Regions from separate parts of the Oceanimonas doudoroffii genome, predicted to be linked through region 2. Evidence: riboswitches for the same ligand, from Rfam matches in the RefSeq annotation. Region 2 holds a riboswitch; the other holds the start of a gene.
The links. A riboswitch is a leader RNA that binds a small molecule or an ion and turns the genes downstream of it on or off. The one in region 2 is predicted to bind thiamine pyrophosphate.
Positions count from the first base shown of each region.

Region 1: another riboswitch for thiamine pyrophosphate. It lies ahead of B6S08_RS14705 (3-oxoacyl-ACP reductase); the one in region 2 lies ahead of thiC (phosphomethylpyrimidine synthase ThiC).

Region 1 is NZ_NBIM01000006.1:77,801-85,558, forward strand. Features, by position in the region: gene B6S08_RS14685 (DMT family transporter) at 27-947, opposite strand; gene B6S08_RS14690 (nitroreductase family protein) at 985-1,587, opposite strand; gene B6S08_RS14695 (LysR family transcriptional regulator) at 1,680-2,582, shown strand; gene pyrC (dihydroorotase) at 2,635-3,666, opposite strand; TPP riboswitch at 3,864-3,960, shown strand; gene B6S08_RS14705 (3-oxoacyl-ACP reductase) at 4,010-4,783, shown strand; gene B6S08_RS14710 (LLM class flavin-dependent oxidoreductase) at 4,783-6,081, shown strand; gene B6S08_RS14715 (ABC transporter permease) at 6,209-6,937, opposite strand; gene B6S08_RS14720 (ABC transporter ATP-binding protein) at 6,934-7,758, opposite strand, start outside.
Region 2 is NZ_NBIM01000004.1:215,370-223,127, reverse strand. Features, by position in the region: gene speB (agmatinase) at 1-793, shown strand, start outside; gene B6S08_RS13275 (exoribonuclease II) at 894-2,873, opposite strand; gene B6S08_RS13270 (enolase-like domain-containing protein) at 2,983-3,891, opposite strand; TPP riboswitch at 4,068-4,169, shown strand; gene thiC (phosphomethylpyrimidine synthase ThiC) at 4,244-6,199, shown strand; gene thiE (thiamine phosphate synthase) at 6,196-7,704, shown strand; gene B6S08_RS13255 (HesA/MoeB/ThiF family protein) at 7,707-7,758, shown strand, end outside.

The sequences.
Region 1 (7,758 bases), on a different contig from region 2:
CGGCGTGGTTGTCAATGTGGCGGTGCTCAGTGCTCGGCCCTCTGTGCAGCGGGCATGGGCCGGGAAGAGGCATGTTGTTGCAGCCACCAGGTTGCCATGCAGGAGAGCAGTATGCCGGGCCAGAGCCAGGCCGCCACCGGCTCGCCGCCAAACAGCCAGAGCAGCAGGGCGACCGCCGCCGGGTTGAGGTAGGTGTAGGCCATCACCCGCTGCGGGCCGAGGTGAATGCTGCCTCCCTGAAAGAGGTAACCGCTGGCCAGGGTGGCGCACACCACCAGGTAGACCATGGCCAGCCAGTCGGCCGGCGCCAGCGCCTGCCACTGCAGTGGTGTCTCGGTCAGCCAGACCATGAGTCCCATCCAGATCGCACCGCCCAGCAGGGTGGCGCAGGTAAGCACCGCCACCGAGTCGTTGCGATACAGCAGCTTCATGCACAGGGAATAGGCGCACATGCAGAATACCGCCAGCAGAAACAGCCGGTCTCCCGCATTGAGCTGCAACGCCAGCGCCCGGTCCGGACTGCCCTCAAAGATCACCCAGAGCGCGCCCAGCATGCCCAGCAGGTAACTGAGCCCCTGGCGAGCGGAGACCCGGGTGCGCAGCAGCCAGATGCCCGCGATCCCGGTCAGTGCCGGCACCAGGGTGAACAGGGTGCCGGTATTGAGCGCCGTGGTACTGTGCAGCGCCTCGAACATCAAAATGAAAAACAGCGCATAAAACAGGCTGATGGTCAGGCCGCGGGGCATGGCCCGCCACAACTGGCGACGCCGGTCGGCCCGGCGCAGTACCCAGGGCAGCAGCAGGGCGGCGGCCAGCACAAAGCGCAGCAGCGTCAGGGAGGCCGCCGGGGCCACCGCCGCCAGCCGGGCCGAGATGATGAAGGATCCCGCCACCAGCAAGGTGGCGAGTAACACGCGTCCGTGGGCGTGCCAGTGTTGAGTGTTCATGGTTGCTCTCCCCGGGCCGGCCAGCGACCCCGTATGGTCAGAAACGGTTCAGGATCCGCACCGCGTCAAGGGAGCGTTGCCCCGGCCTGGAATGGGCTGCCCTGGTGCCCTTGCCGATGGTCAGCATCATGCCGATCACATGGCCGGGGGGCAGTCGAATTAGCTCGGCCACGCGTTCGGCATCAAAGCCGATCATGGGGCAGCTGTCGTAGCCCATGGCGCTGGCGGCCAGCATGGCGGTTTGCGCCGCTATGCCCACGGAGCGGATCGCCTCGTCCCGCTGCAGTTGCGGCTTGCCGGCGTAAAAGTCGTGAATCATCGACAGCATCAGGTCGCGGGTGTCGGCGGGGGCGTCGCGCCAGCAATGGCCGGGATCATTTTGCCAGGCCTGAGTGTCGGCGCAGAGCACCAGCAGCAACGAGGCGTCGGTGATCTGCGCCTGATCCCAGGCGGCAACGCGCAGCTCGGCGCGCAGTCGTGGATCTTCCACCTGCACAAAGCGCCAGTGCTGCAGGTTGTAGGAAGTGGGCGCCTGCAGCAGGTGCCGAAACAGCCGTTCCACATCGGCCTCGGGCATGTGAAAGGTGGCATCGTAATGCTTGATGGCCCGGCGGGTCATGATGGCGTCTAGGGTATGCATGGTCTGGCTCCTGAGAGAATGGGCTTGGTTTGGAACTCAGTATTCCATGTGCAAAAATGAAGAAAAACAGAGTGAGTGCAGAGGATATGTGCATGAACGCACAGGTGGATGACTGGCACGAAATCTATACCGCCTATCAGGTGGCCCGGCTTGGCTCCCTGAGCGCCGCCGCCCAGCAGCTGGAGGTGCATCACAGCACCGTATTGCGGCGGATCAACGCCCTGGAGGCGAGAATGGGCGCGCGCCTGTTTCATCGCCACCCCAGGGGCTATGTGGCCACCGAGGCCGGGCGAGTCCTGATGGCCGCCGCCGCCCAGGCCGAAGCCGCCTTTGGGGTGATGCGGGCCCGGGTCGACGAAAGCGAGGCCCTGGCGGGCACCCTGATCCTCACCTCGGTCAATAACCTGGTGCCCTACCTGACGCCCTTGCTGGCCGAGTTTCAGCGCCTGCATCCCAACATTCGGCTGGAATACGCCGCCGACAGCCGAATCTTTCGGCTGGAACGCGGTGAGGCCCATGTGGGCATACGCTCGGTATCCAGGCCGAAGGATCCCGATTATGTGGTACAGCACCTGACCCGGGCCACGGGCACCCTTTACGCCAGTCGCGATTACCTGCGTCGTCATGGTCCCATGTCGACCCTGGAGGACATTGCCGGACACCGTTTTATCGGCACCACCCAGCCTCGGCCCGGCAGCATGTATATGCGCTGGATGGAGCAAAAGGTACCGGCGGAGCAGGTTTTCTATCGCGTGCAGGACTTTACCGGCTTCATTCCTGCCCTGCAGGCCGGATTGGGCTGCGGGGCGCTGAGTTGCTGGCACGCCACCCTGGCCCCCGAGCTGCAACCGATGCTGCCGCCCCCGAAGGAATGGGCCCATGACCTCTGGTTGACCAGCCATGGCGACATGCACCGCTCGGCCAAGGTGCAGGCCTTTACCCGCTTTCTCAAGGATCGCATCGCCGAGCGCCGGACCGACTTTATACCGGACTGAAACGCCATAAAAAAACGCGGCCGAAGCCGCGTTTTTGCAAGGCGAGAACGGGTTATTTCACCATCCAGCCAATTTCTTCGCCGGCGCGAATGGGCACCAGCTTATCGCCGCCCAGAGGCAGGGTTTCGCCCACGGTCCAGGACTCTTTCACCAGGGTGATGGTGTCTTCGTTGCGGGGCAGGCCGTAGAAGTCGGGACCGTTGAAGCTGGTAAAGGCTTCCAGCTTGTCCAGGGCGCCGGCCTCTTCAAAGGCTTCTGCATACAGCTCCACGGCGGCGTGCGAGGTATAGGCGCCGGCGCAGCCGCAGGCGGCTTCCTTGCGGTGCTGAAAGTGCGGTGCCGAGTCGGTGCCCATAAAGAACTTTTTGCTGCCGCTGGTGGCGGCGCGCACCAGCGCCGCTTGATGGGTATTGCGCTTGAGAATGGGCAGGCAGTAGTAGTGCGGACGAATGCCGCCCACCAGCATGTGGTTGCGGTTGAACAGCAGGTGGTGAGCGGTAATGGTGGCGGCCACATTGTCGCCGGCCTGCTCTACAAAGTGCACAGCATGCTCGGTGGTGATGTGTTCCAGTACGATCTTGAGGTCGGGAAAGTCGCGCACCACGTCGGGCAGCACGGTTTCCAGAAACACTTTTTCACGGTCGAAGATATCGATGCGGGAGTCGGTGACTTCGCCGTGCACCAGCAGCAGGGTGCCGGTCTCCTGCATGGCTTCCAGCACCGGATAGATGTTTTTCACATCGGTCACGCCGGAGTCGGAGTTGGTGGTGGCGCCGGCCGGATACAGTTTGCAGGCCACAATGTCACCGCTGGCACGGCCCTTGCGAATTTCCTCGGCTTGAGTGTTGTCGGTGAGATACAGGCTCATCACCGGCTCAAACCGGCTGCCTTCGGGGCGCACCGCCAGAATGCGCTCGCGGTATTCCTTTGCCAGCTCGGTGGTGGTCACGGGGGGCACCAGGTTGGGCATCACAAGGGCGCGGCCCAGATAGCGGCTGGCGTCGCGAACGGTGTCTTTCAGTTGCTCACCGTCGCGCAGGTGCAGGTGCCAGTCGTCGGGGCGGGTAATGGTCAGTGTGGTCATAGTCGGCTCGGCGTTATCCATTGCTTTCGAGGCCTTTATTATCCACCCACGGGCCTTTTTCACCAAACTTCTGAAAATGTGAGGGGTGAGGCGTGAAGGGAGAGGTGAAAAACAGACGGCCTGGTAAGGAGTTTTTTCTCCTCACGCCTTCCCCCTCACGCCTCTCGCTCTTGGGCGCAGGGGTATGTTATGGTCTTTGCCGAGACACGGGGTGTCCTGCAATGCAGGGCTGAGATAACACCCGTTGAACCTGATCCAGTTCATACTGGCGAAGGGATGTCAGCCTGCCGGCCTTGCGCCATTGCTGCCTCATCATGCCTTCGCCTCAGCTTCGAGGTAGAGAATGCAAACATCCATTCCGTTAAACGAACAACTGGTGCTGGTCACCGGCGGGGCCCGTGGCCTGGGCGAACATCTGGTGCGCGCCTTTTTGCGCGAAGGTGCCAGGGTGGTGATCAACTACCTGAGCAGCGCCGACGCGGCGCAAGCACTGGCGGCCGAGGCGCCGCAGCAAGCCCTGGCCATTCAGGCCGACGTGACCGATGCCGCCGCGGTGCAGGCCATGTTTGATCAGGCCGAGGCCCATTTCGGTAGCCCGGTGACCACGGTTATCAACAACGCCCTGCCGGCGTTTTCCTTTAATGGCGACGCCCGCACTCACGCCCAGGAGCTGGCCTGGGAGCACCTGAATCAGCAGCTGGAAGGCGTGGTGGGCGGTGCCATCAACACCACCCGCGCGGCCCTGGCCGGCATGCGTAAAACCGGCTTTGGCCGTATCGTCAACGTGGGCACCAACCTGTTCCAGAACCCGGTGGTGCCCTATCACGACTACACCGCCGCCAAGGCCGCGCTGCTGTCGCTGACCCGCACCCTGTCTCAGGATCTGGGCCCCGACGGCATTACCGTCAACATGGTCTCCGGCGGCCTGTTGCGCACCACAGATGCCTCTGCCGCCACCCCGGAAGCGGTGTTTGACTACATTGCCGCCAATACCCCGCTGCGCCGAGTGACCACGCCGGCGGAATTTGCCGACGCGACCCTGTTCTTTGCCTCGCCCTGGTCGCGTTCGGTGACCGGCCAGAACCTGGTGGTGGACGGCGGCCTGGTGAAAAACTGATGAACATGAATCAACGCATGATGCACCTGAACCTGTTTCTGTTCGGCTGTGGCCATCACAGGGCGGCCTGGCGTCATCCCAACTCGGCGGTAGAGCAGCTGGGTGACATTCGCTATTACGAGCGGCTGGCGCAAACCGCCGAGCGGGGCAAGTTGGACGCGGTGTTCTTTGCCGACGGCCAGTCTACCGGCAATGTGGCGGACGGCAGCTACTGGTTTCTGGAGCCGCTCACCGCCATGGCGGCCATGAGCCGGGCCACGGACCGCATCGGTTTTATCAGCACGGTGTCGAGCACCTTTTTCACGCCGTTTCACGCCGCCCGCATGATGGCCTCGCTGGATCATATCTCCAACGGCCGCATGGGCTGGAACGTGGTGACCTCCATGTTTGACGTGGAAGCCCGTAACCACGGTTACGAGACCATGCCGGCCCACGCCGAGCGTTATCGCCGGGCCGAGGAATTTGTGAATGCGGTGCTCAAGCTGTGGGACTCCTGGCAGCAAGACGCCCTGGTGATGGATCGTGCCGGCCATTATGCCGACCCCGACAAGGTGAATCCCATCAATCACCTGGGCGAGTTCTTTCTGGTGGACGGCCCGCTCAATGTGCCGCGCCCGCCTCAGGGGCATCCGGTGCTGTTTCAGGCCGGTGCCTCCGAGCAGGGCCGTACCCTGGCGGCCCAGTGTGCCGAAGCCATTTACGCCGTGGCCTATGATCTGCCGGCGGCCCAGGACTATTACCGCGACATCAAGCGCCGAGTGAAGGACGCCGGCCGCAATGTGAACGTGCCCATCATGCCCGGGCTGGTGACCTATGTGGCCTCTACCGAGGCCGAAGCCAAGGCCAAGCAACGGGAGCTGGACGAGCTGCTGCCCGCCGATGCCTCCCTGCGTCAGCTCGGAACCTATGTGGGCCAGGACTGCTCCGGCTGGGAGCTGGATGCACCGGTGCCGGCGCTGCCGTCTTTAGAGGTGTTTACCGGTCCCAAGGGGCGTTACGCCACCGTGCTGCGCATTATCGAGACCGAGCAGCCCACGGTGCGCCAGCTGCTGGGACGGCTCGCCGCCGGTGGCGGCCACTGCACCATGGTGGGCACGCCCGAGTCGATTGCCGATCGCATGGAGCAGTGGTTCCGCAACGAAGGCGCCGACGGCTTTAACCTGATGCCGCCGTCACTGCCCGCCGGCATCGAGGACTTTGTGGATCAGGTGGTGCCCGAGCTGCAACGGCGCGGCCTGTTCCGCACCGAGTATGAAGGCAGCACCTTGCGGGAGCATTTGGGGCTGGCGAATCCGTAAGGCGGTTCGTCGTTCGTCACCCCGCGAAACCCCAAAATCGTCACCCCCGCGAGGGCGGGGGTCTATTTTGCAGGTTATGGTGCAACCCGCCATGGACTCCGGCCTTCGCCGGAGTGACGATGGGGGCTCACCCGCCCGGTGGGGTCAGCCGTTGCTCCAGGCGGCGAAGCAGGGCGTCGAGCACCATGGCCATCAGCGCCACCATCATCCCCCCCTGCAGCACAAAGGCCAGATTGTCGGTCAGCAGGCCGGCAATGATTACTTCGCCAAAGCCCTTGGCCGCCACCGTGGAACCGATGGTGGCGGTGCCGATGCTGATGATCAGTGAAATGCGAATGCCCGCCACCAGCGTGGGCAGGGCCAGGGGCAGCTCCACCCGCCACAATTGCTGCAAGGGGGTCATGCCCATGCCTCTGGCCGCCTCGCGCACGCTGGGGGGAATTTGCTGCAGGCCGGTGACCGCATTCTCAAAAATCGGCAGCATGCCGTACAGCAGTAACGCCACCAGGGTGGGCATCAGCCCAAACCCCAGTGCTGGCACCGCCAGCGCCAGCACCGCCACCGGCGGAAAGGTCTGGCCCAGGTTGGCCACGGCCCGGGCCAGGGGAAAGAAGGCTCGCCCCCAGGGCCGGGTGACGGCCACGGCGGCACTCAGTGCCAGCAGGGTGGCGGCGCCAATGGCGGTAAACACCGCCAGCATATGCCAGCCCAGCAGGCTGGCAAAGCTGTCCCGGGCGTAGATGGCCGGAGCGGGCTCATCCACCAGCGGGCGAAACAGCGGGGTTAGTGCCTCCATGTTGAGGGTAAGCAGCGTCAGCAGCAGCGCCGGCACCAGCCAGCCAAGGGCCTGGCTCATGCGCCGGCCCCCCGTTTCAGTAGCGCACTCAGGGTCGCTTCGCCCACGGGCTCGCCGGCGTCATTGACCACGGTCAGCCGGTCGGCGCCCTGCCAGAGCAGCTCGGCCATGGCATCCCGCAGGCTGGTGCCGGCCGCCATGACAGGATCGACGGGCTGCGTGACCGGCGTCATGATATCGGCCAGGGTTTGGGTGGCCAGCAGCCGCAGGGCCCTGTCCTGACCGCCCACCAGGCTCTGCACAAAGCCCGGCTTGGGATTGCGCAGCAGTGCCTCCGGAGAGTCCATCTGCAGCATCTCGCCCTTGTCCATCACCGCAATCACATCGGCCATTTTAATGGCCTCTTCCAGATCGTGGGTCACCATGATGATGGTGATGCCCAGCAGTCGTTGTATATGCAGCAGCTCGTCCTGCAGGTGCTCCCGCGTGAGCGGATCCAGGGCACCAAAGGGTTCGTCCATCAGCAGCAGCTCGGGCCGCGCCGCCAGGGCCCGGGCCACGCCCACCCGTTGTTGCTCGCCGCCGGAAAGCTGATGGGGGTATTTGCCGGCAAAGGTGGCGGGGTCGAGCCGGAACAGGGTCAGCAGCTCGCTTACCCGGGCGTCGATGTCGGTTTTGCTCCAGCCCAGCAGGCGCGGCACGGTGGCGATGTTGCGGGCGATGGTCTGATGCGGAAACAGCCCCACTCCCTGAATGGCGTAACCAATGCGCCGGCGCAGCTGCTCGGCGGGAACCGTGGTGACGTTTTGCCCCTGAATAAAGATCTCGCCTTCGCTGGGTTCAATCAGCCGGTTGAGCATGCGCAGCGTGGTTGATTTGCC
Region 2 (7,758 bases):
GCGCGCCGTGCGGGAAGCGTCTACCCTGTTTTCCTTTGGTCATGGTGGCGCTTATAGCTATGAAGAAGACACCATGTACCTGGAAGGGGTAAAAATCGTTGATATTGGCGATGCAGATATGGTGCATACCAATACCGAAAAGAGCCATGCCAACATTGAGTATGGTGTGCGCAAAATCCTCGAATCCGGCGCCCTGCCGGTCACCGTGGGCGGGGATCACTCGGTCAACGCCCCTTGCATCCGCGCCTTTGAAGGTCGAGGCCCCATTCACATTATTCAGATTGATGCTCACCTGGATTTTGTTGATGAACGCCACGGCGTGCGTTTTGGTCATGGCAACCCCATGCGTCGGGCGGTGGAGCAATCCTTTATCACTGGCATGACCCAGCTTGGCATTCGCAACGTGTCCTCTTCCAACCGGACCGACCACAAGGCGGCGCAGGACGCGGGCTCGACCATATTGTCGGTGCGGGATGTTCGCCGGCTGGGGGTACAGGGTGTACTGGATCTGATCCCCAAAGGGGTGAATTATTACATCACCATCGATATTGACGGTTTTGATCCTTCTATCGCCCCGGGCACTGGCACACCAAGCCATGGCGGCTTTACCTATTACGAAGTCATGGAAGTCCTGCAGGGTGTGGCGTTTTCCGGTGAAGTGGTCGGCATAGATCTGTGCGAAGTGGCGCCCGATTACGATCATACCGGCACCACCAGTGTGTTGGCAGCCCAGGTACTGCTGAACCTGATCGGTTATGTCTTCCATGGCCGCAGGCTGCGGGGGCAGCGTTAAAGTAAGCCGTGACCAAGGTGGCCCTGGTGTGAGGCCGGCCCCCTAACGAGTATAAAAAAGGCCTGCATTCGCAGGCCTTTTCGGTCTTGGGTTATCACCTTCAGGAAGCGGGCTTTTCCTGCTTTTCCGGTACCAGCGGAATGGCCGGTTTGGCGATCAGGGAGCGAGTGTCCTCAATGGCCTCGGTCAGGATCACCTGAATGTGCTGGCCCAGTTCGTATACCGGTTGCTTGTCGAGGTAAACGCGGCCGTCGTCCCAGCTGCATTCCAGCCGATCCCGGTTGGGCAGGATCAGGGAAGAAGGCATGAATACCACGGCGCCGTTTTCCTGCAGGCGCAGTTTCACGCCGCCCCGGCCGATGTCGATGATTTCGGCATCAAAGGCGTGGCCGTTGGCCACCGCCGGCTGCAGGTAGCGCACATACAGCCAGTCGGCAATGTCGCGCTCGGCACGGCGGTGCATGCGGCGCTGCTCCGACAGGTGCACCGCCAGCTCGGCATTGGGGGCATGGGCGTCGTGGGCCTTCTCGGCCAGTATGGCCTTGATCAGCCGGTGGTTGATGATGTCGCCATATTTACGGATGGGGGAAGTCCAGGTGGCGTAGGCGTCCAGGCCCAGACCGTAGTGCTCGCCCGGGGTCACGCTCATGGCGGCGAAAGACTGAAAGCGGCGCACTCGGTTGTCCAGATAGCTGGTGTCGCGGGCGTCCAGCCAGCGGCGCAGCTCGCAGAAGCCTTCCAGGGTGGTCAGCTGTTCAGGGTCTACCGGGGCCTCGTGCTCTTTCAGCAGCTCCTGCAGCTGGGCCAGCTTCTCTTCGTCAAAGCCGGCGTGCACGTTAAATACACCGGTGCCACAGTGCTTGGTCAGCCAGTTGCCGCAGGCCAGGTTGGCGGCGATCATGCACTCTTCCACCATCTGGTTGGCAATGCGGCGATGATCGGCGTGAATGGCCACCACATTGCTGGCCTCGTCCAGTTCAAAGCGGAAATCGGGGCGATCCGGGAACACGATGGCATGGGTGCTGCGCCAGCCGTTGCGGGCGCGGGTCAGCGCGGTCAGCTCGCGCAACTGCTCGGCAATCACTTCGCTTTCGGGCTGCCAGTCGCCGCTGCCTTCCACCCAGTCGGAGACCTTGTTGTAGGCCAGACGGGCGTGGGAGCGAATGCGGGCGGCAAAGAATTCGGCGTCGTCGGCCACCTTGCCGTCGGCATCAATGTGAATGCGGGCGCACAGGGCGTGGCGGTCTTCCCCTTCCTTCAGCGAGCACAGCTCGTCGGCCAGGGTGCGCGGCAACATGGGAATGTTGCGACCCGGCAGGTAAACGGTAAAGGCGCGCTCGGCGGCGATCTTGTCCAGCTCGCTGTCGTGGGACACATAGGCGGTGGGATCGGCAATGGCCACCAGCAGCTCCCAGCCACCGTTGTCCAGCTTTTTCACGCTGAGGGCATCGTCCATGTCCTGGGTGGACTCGCTGTCGATGGTGAAAAAGGGCACTTCGGTCAGGTTCTGACGGGGCAGGGTGTCTTCCAGCAGTTCCCACTGTTCCCTGTCCTGGGGTGCCTGGTTGGCCAGGCTGTTGCGGGCCAGCACCACCCACCAGGGGGCGATGGGATCGTCCACGCCGGCGATCAGCTCTACCACTTCGGCGAAAAAGCCGTTGTCTTTCAGGGCGTGGCGCTTGAGATCGGCCAGGATCCAGTCGCCTTCCTTCAGGTTCTTTTCGTTCATCCCCTTGATGGTGCGGGCCTTGATGGCGTCTTTCATCAGCGGGTGATCGGGCACAATATTGAGCCGGTCACGGAACCACTTCACCCGGGCCACAAAGCGGGTCAGGCCAGGCTCCAGAAGGGTCTCTGGCTCCACCAGTTCCTTGTCGTTTTCGGTGCGCAGCACGGCGGTGATGCGATCGCCGTGCATCACCTTTTTCATGTGCGGCGGCGGAATGAAATAGCTTTCCTTGTCACTGACTTCGAGAAAGCCGAAGCCTTTGGAGGTGCCTTTGACCATGCCTTCCTTGGTGGGAAGGGTGTCGCGGATTTGTTGCTTGAGCTGGGCCAGCAGGGGGTTGTCTTGAAACATGTGTTGGGAACCTGTCGAAATATCGGCCTGACTATACGTATTTACCCTCGAATTGCCAAGAACACCTTGTCTTTTGCACTATTTTGGTGCGTATTTTTTGGTGCATTTATCAACAACCCGGGCCATATACCAGGGTGGTATTTTGCGCTTCCGGCTGCCCCTGGGCGTTCACGCCGCTGTGCAGCAAATAGCGCAGGCTGTCGAGCTGGGCCGGGCTGTTCGGCGTCAGTTCCCCCGCCAGTTGCGCAATGTGCCGGTGGCCCAGGCCGCTTTCCAGGTTGCCCGCCAGCATCACGTCCAGCCCCTGTGCTCGAGCACCGTCGGCCAGTTGCCGGCACAGGGCGGGCTCGCCCAGCAGAGAGGGGCGCAGCACCAGGGCACGCAGCCCCTCAAAGGGCGCCGGCACCCGGCCGCCGCAGCGGTCGGCGCTGAGCGCCACCGGCCAGCCGTGTTGCCGGGCCAGTGTCCGCGTGTGGGCGTCATCGAGGCCCGGATCCAGAATCCAGTCAATGGCGCCGCCGTCAATGCGCTGCCACAGGCCGGACAACTGCGTTTCGCTCAGTCGGCCGCCGGCGTCCAGCGTCAGTTTCAGGCCGGGCACCAGCAGGGTCAGTTCGCGCACCAGGCCGGCATCAAACTGCACATCGCCGCTCAGGGTCAGCCAGGCTCGAGTGGGATGCACTCGGCGGCAACGCCAGGCGCGAATAATGGGTTCCCGCTCACCTTCCAGCAGCGGCAGGCTGGGGGCGGCCGCCGCGGTGGGAGGCGTGAGCACGCAGCCCAGACCAAAGCGAACCCAGGCTTGAGTGGCCTGGTGTTCAAGGCCTTGCGTCAGCCGCTCGCAGGCGGCCAGCAGTTCGGCTTCGGTGTCTGCCAATTCGGCGGTCACCGGCGGCGCCACCTCGCCCCAGTGGCCGTCAATATTCACGTAAAAACCGTGGCGACGGCGCACGGCAACGCCGTCAATCTGCTTTTCCTTGGTCAGCGGCAGGGCATAGCGATAAACCGAAATGGGCATGGGCGTGGCTTCCGAATAATTACTTTTATATAAAGGTAACACGCCGGCGCGACCGGCAACAGTATTCCTGGCAGTGCGACAGGCCATGCCAAAAAGTTTGCGATCGCTGCTTTTTCGGCTGTGGCGCAAGGGGGACAAGTCCTTTGCTTTTGTGAACTCGGTCTGGTTATACTGCGACCATCTTGTCGGAGTGCCCTTATGGGCTGAGACCGCGAAAGCGGGATCCGTTGAACCTGATCAGGCTAATACCTGCGAAGGGAAGCAAGTAAAGAATGTGCCACCGGATGTAGGCAGTTCTTTATCAACACTCCCGACAAGCATTTCACCAAATGGACGCAAAAGTGAGATCGCTATGTCAAAAAAAGTAAACCGTCGTGAAGTTCGCAGCCAGGCCCAGGAATACATTCACAACCTGAAGGGCGAACCCTTTCCGAACTCATCCCGTATTTATCTTGAAGGCTCACGCCCGGACCTGAAGGTCGCCATGCGTGAAATCGCCCTGGCCGACAGCTTCAAGGGCGGCAGCGAAGAAAACCCCATTTTCGAGCCCAATGCGCCGGTGCCGGTGTACGACACCTCCGGTGCCTACGGCGATCCCGAGTCCGAAATCGATGTGCGCCAGGGTCTGCCCCAGCTGCGCCACCAGTGGATTCTGGAACGCAACGACACCGAGGAGCTGGAAAACGCCACCTCCCATTTCACCCAGCAGCGCATGGCCGATGACGGCCTGGATCACCTGCGCTTTGAGCACCTGCCCAAGCCCCGCAAGGCCAAGCTGGGCCAGTGCGTAACCCAGATGCACTATGCCCGCAAAGGCATTATCACCCCCGAGATGGAATACATCGCCATTCGCGAAAACATGGGCCGCGAGCGGGTGCGGGACGAGCTGCTGCGCAAGCAGCATCCGGGTGAGAGCTTTGGCGCCAACCTGCCGGAAAACATCACCCCCGAATTTGTGCGCAAGGAAGTGGCCGAAGGCCGCGCCATCATTCCCGCCAACATCAACCACCCGGAAGCCGAGCCCATGATCATCGGCCGCAACTTTCTGGTGAAGATCAACGCCAACATCGGCAACTCGGCGGTGACCTCCTCCATCGAGGAAGAAGTGGAGAAACTGGTGTGGTCCACCCGCTGGGGCGCCGACACCGTGATGGACCTGTCCACCGGCCGCTACATTCACGAAACCCGTGAGTGGATCCTGCGCAACAGCCCGGTGCCCATCGGTACCGTGCCCATCTACCAGGCGCTGGAAAAGGTCAACGGCGTGGCCGAAGACCTGACCTGGGAGGTGTTCCGCGACACCCTGATCGAACAGGCCGAGCAGGGCGTGGACTATTTCACCATTCACGCCGGCGTGCTGCTGCGCTATGTGCCCATGACCGCCAAGCGCGTCACCGGCATCGTGTCCCGCGGCGGCTCCATCATGGCCAAGTGGTGCCTCACTCACCACAAGGAAAGCTTCCTGTACGAGAACTTCCGCGAGATCTGTGAAATCTGCGCCGCCTACGATGTGTCCCTGTCCCTGGGTGATGGCATGCGCCCGGGCTCCATCGCCGACGCCAACGACGAGGCCCAGTTTGCCGAGCTGCACACGCTTGGTGAGCTCACCAAGATCGCCTGGGAATACGACGTGCAGGTGATCATCGAAGGCCCCGGCCATATTCCCATGCACATGATCAAGCGCAACATGGAAGAGCAGCTCGAGCACTGCCACGAAGCGCCTTTCTATACGCTTGGCCCGCTGACCACCGACATCGCCCCGGGTTACGACCACTTTACCTCCGGCATCGGCGCCGCGCTGATCGGCTGGTATGGCTGCGCCATGCTCTGTTACGTTACTCCCAAGGAGCACCTGGGCCTGCCCAACAAGGAAGACGTGAAACAGGGCCTGATCACCTACAAGATCGCCGCCCATGCCGCCGACCTGGCCAAGGGCCACCCGGGTGCGCAAATCCGCGACAACGCCATGTCCAAGGCGCGCTTCGAGTTCCGCTGGCACGATCAGTTCAACCTGGCGCTGGACCCGGACACCGCCCGGGAATATCACGACGAAACCCTGCCCCAGGAGTCGGGCAAGGTGGCGCACTTCTGTTCCATGTGCGGACCCAAGTTCTGCTCCATGAAGATCACCCAGGACGTGCGCGATTATGCCGCCAGCCTGGAAAACAACATTCAGGTGCAGCTGGTGGGCATGGACGGCCAGCCCGAACTGGTGCAGGCCGGCATGGCGAAAATGTCGGAAGAATTCAAGAAACGCGGCGGTGAGTTGTATCACCAGGCCGATAAACTGGAGCGAGAATCTCTATGACAAAACCCATCGTCTGGACCATAGCCGGTTCCGACTCGGGCGGCGGGGCCGGCATTCAGGCCGATCTGCACACCATTCATGCACTGGGCGGCCACGGCTGCTCGGTGATCTCCGCCATCACCGCCCAGAATTCGGTATCGGTGTCCATGGTGGAGCCGGTACTGATGCAGGCTTTTACCAGCCAGCTGGTATCCCTCTCCACCGACATGCAGGCCGCCGCCATCAAGATTGGCCTGCTGCCCGGTGGCCTGCGTGCCGAGGTGCTGGCGCGCTACCTCAAGGAATACCGCCGCCAGTGGCAGCCCTGGGTGGTGCTGGATCCGGTGGCCATTGCCAGCACCGGCCAGTCCATGGCCGAGCCCAACCTGCTGCCGGCGATCAAGGCACACCTGCTGCCGGAAGTGGATCTGATCACCCCCAACGCCGTGGAGCTGGAAGCCCTGTCGGGCATCGCGCCCGACTCGCCCGAGCGCCTGCGGGCCGGCGCCGCCGCCCTGCGGGAAATGGGCGCGGGCGCCGTGCTGGTCAAGGGTGGCCACCTCGGCTGGACCGGGGATCAGTCCATCGACTTTTACAGCGACGGCGAGCGGGAAATCTGGCTGGCCAGCCCGCGCCTGGATACTCGGCACGGTCATGGCACCGGCTGCACCCTGTCGTCGGCCATTGCCACCGCCGTGGCCCAGGATTACCCGATTGAAGACGCCCTGGTGTTGGCCAAGGCCTACGTCAACCAGGGCCTGAAAGCCGCCGAAGCCATTGGCGCCGGTGCCGGCCCGGTGGCCCACCTGGGCTGGCCCACCAACCTCGACGACTTCCCCACCGTGGTCATGCCCGGCAGCAAGCTGGCCGAGCGGCTGGGCATCAGTGGTCCGCATCCGCAGGCCGCCTTTGCCGCCATGGACACTCACAAGCTGGGTCTGTACCCGGTGGTGACCACCGTGGCCTGGCTGGAGCGGCTCTTGAAACAAGGTGTTCGCACCCTGCAGTTGCGCATCAAGGACAAGGCCGATGCCGAGGTGGCGGAAGACATTTGCGCCGCCGTCGAGCTGGGCCGGCGTTATAACGCCCGGCTGTTTATCAACGACTACTGGCGGCTGGCCATTGAGCACGGCGCCTACGGCGTGCACCTGGGTCAGGAAGACATCGAAGTCGCGGATCTGGAGGCCATTCGCGCCGCCGGCCTCAAGCTGGGGCTCTCCACCCACGGCTATTACGAAATGCTGCGGGCCCGGGAGCTGAAGCCGTCCTACCTGGCGCTGGGGCATATCTTCCCCACCAAGACCAAGGACATGCCGTCTCGTCCGCAGGGCCTGGAGCGGCTGCACCGCTATGTGGCGCTGATGCAGGGCGAGTTTCCGCTGGTGGCCATTGGCGGCATCAGCAAGGATCGGGTACCGCTGGTGGCACAAACCGGCGTGGGCAGCATTGCCCTGGTTACCGCCATTACCGAGGCGGCCGATCCGGACGCGGCGACCCGGGAACTGCTGCACATGGTGGAGGGCTAAACATGCTCAGCGATAGCGAATTCATGCGATACAGCCGGCACCTGTTGCTGGAAG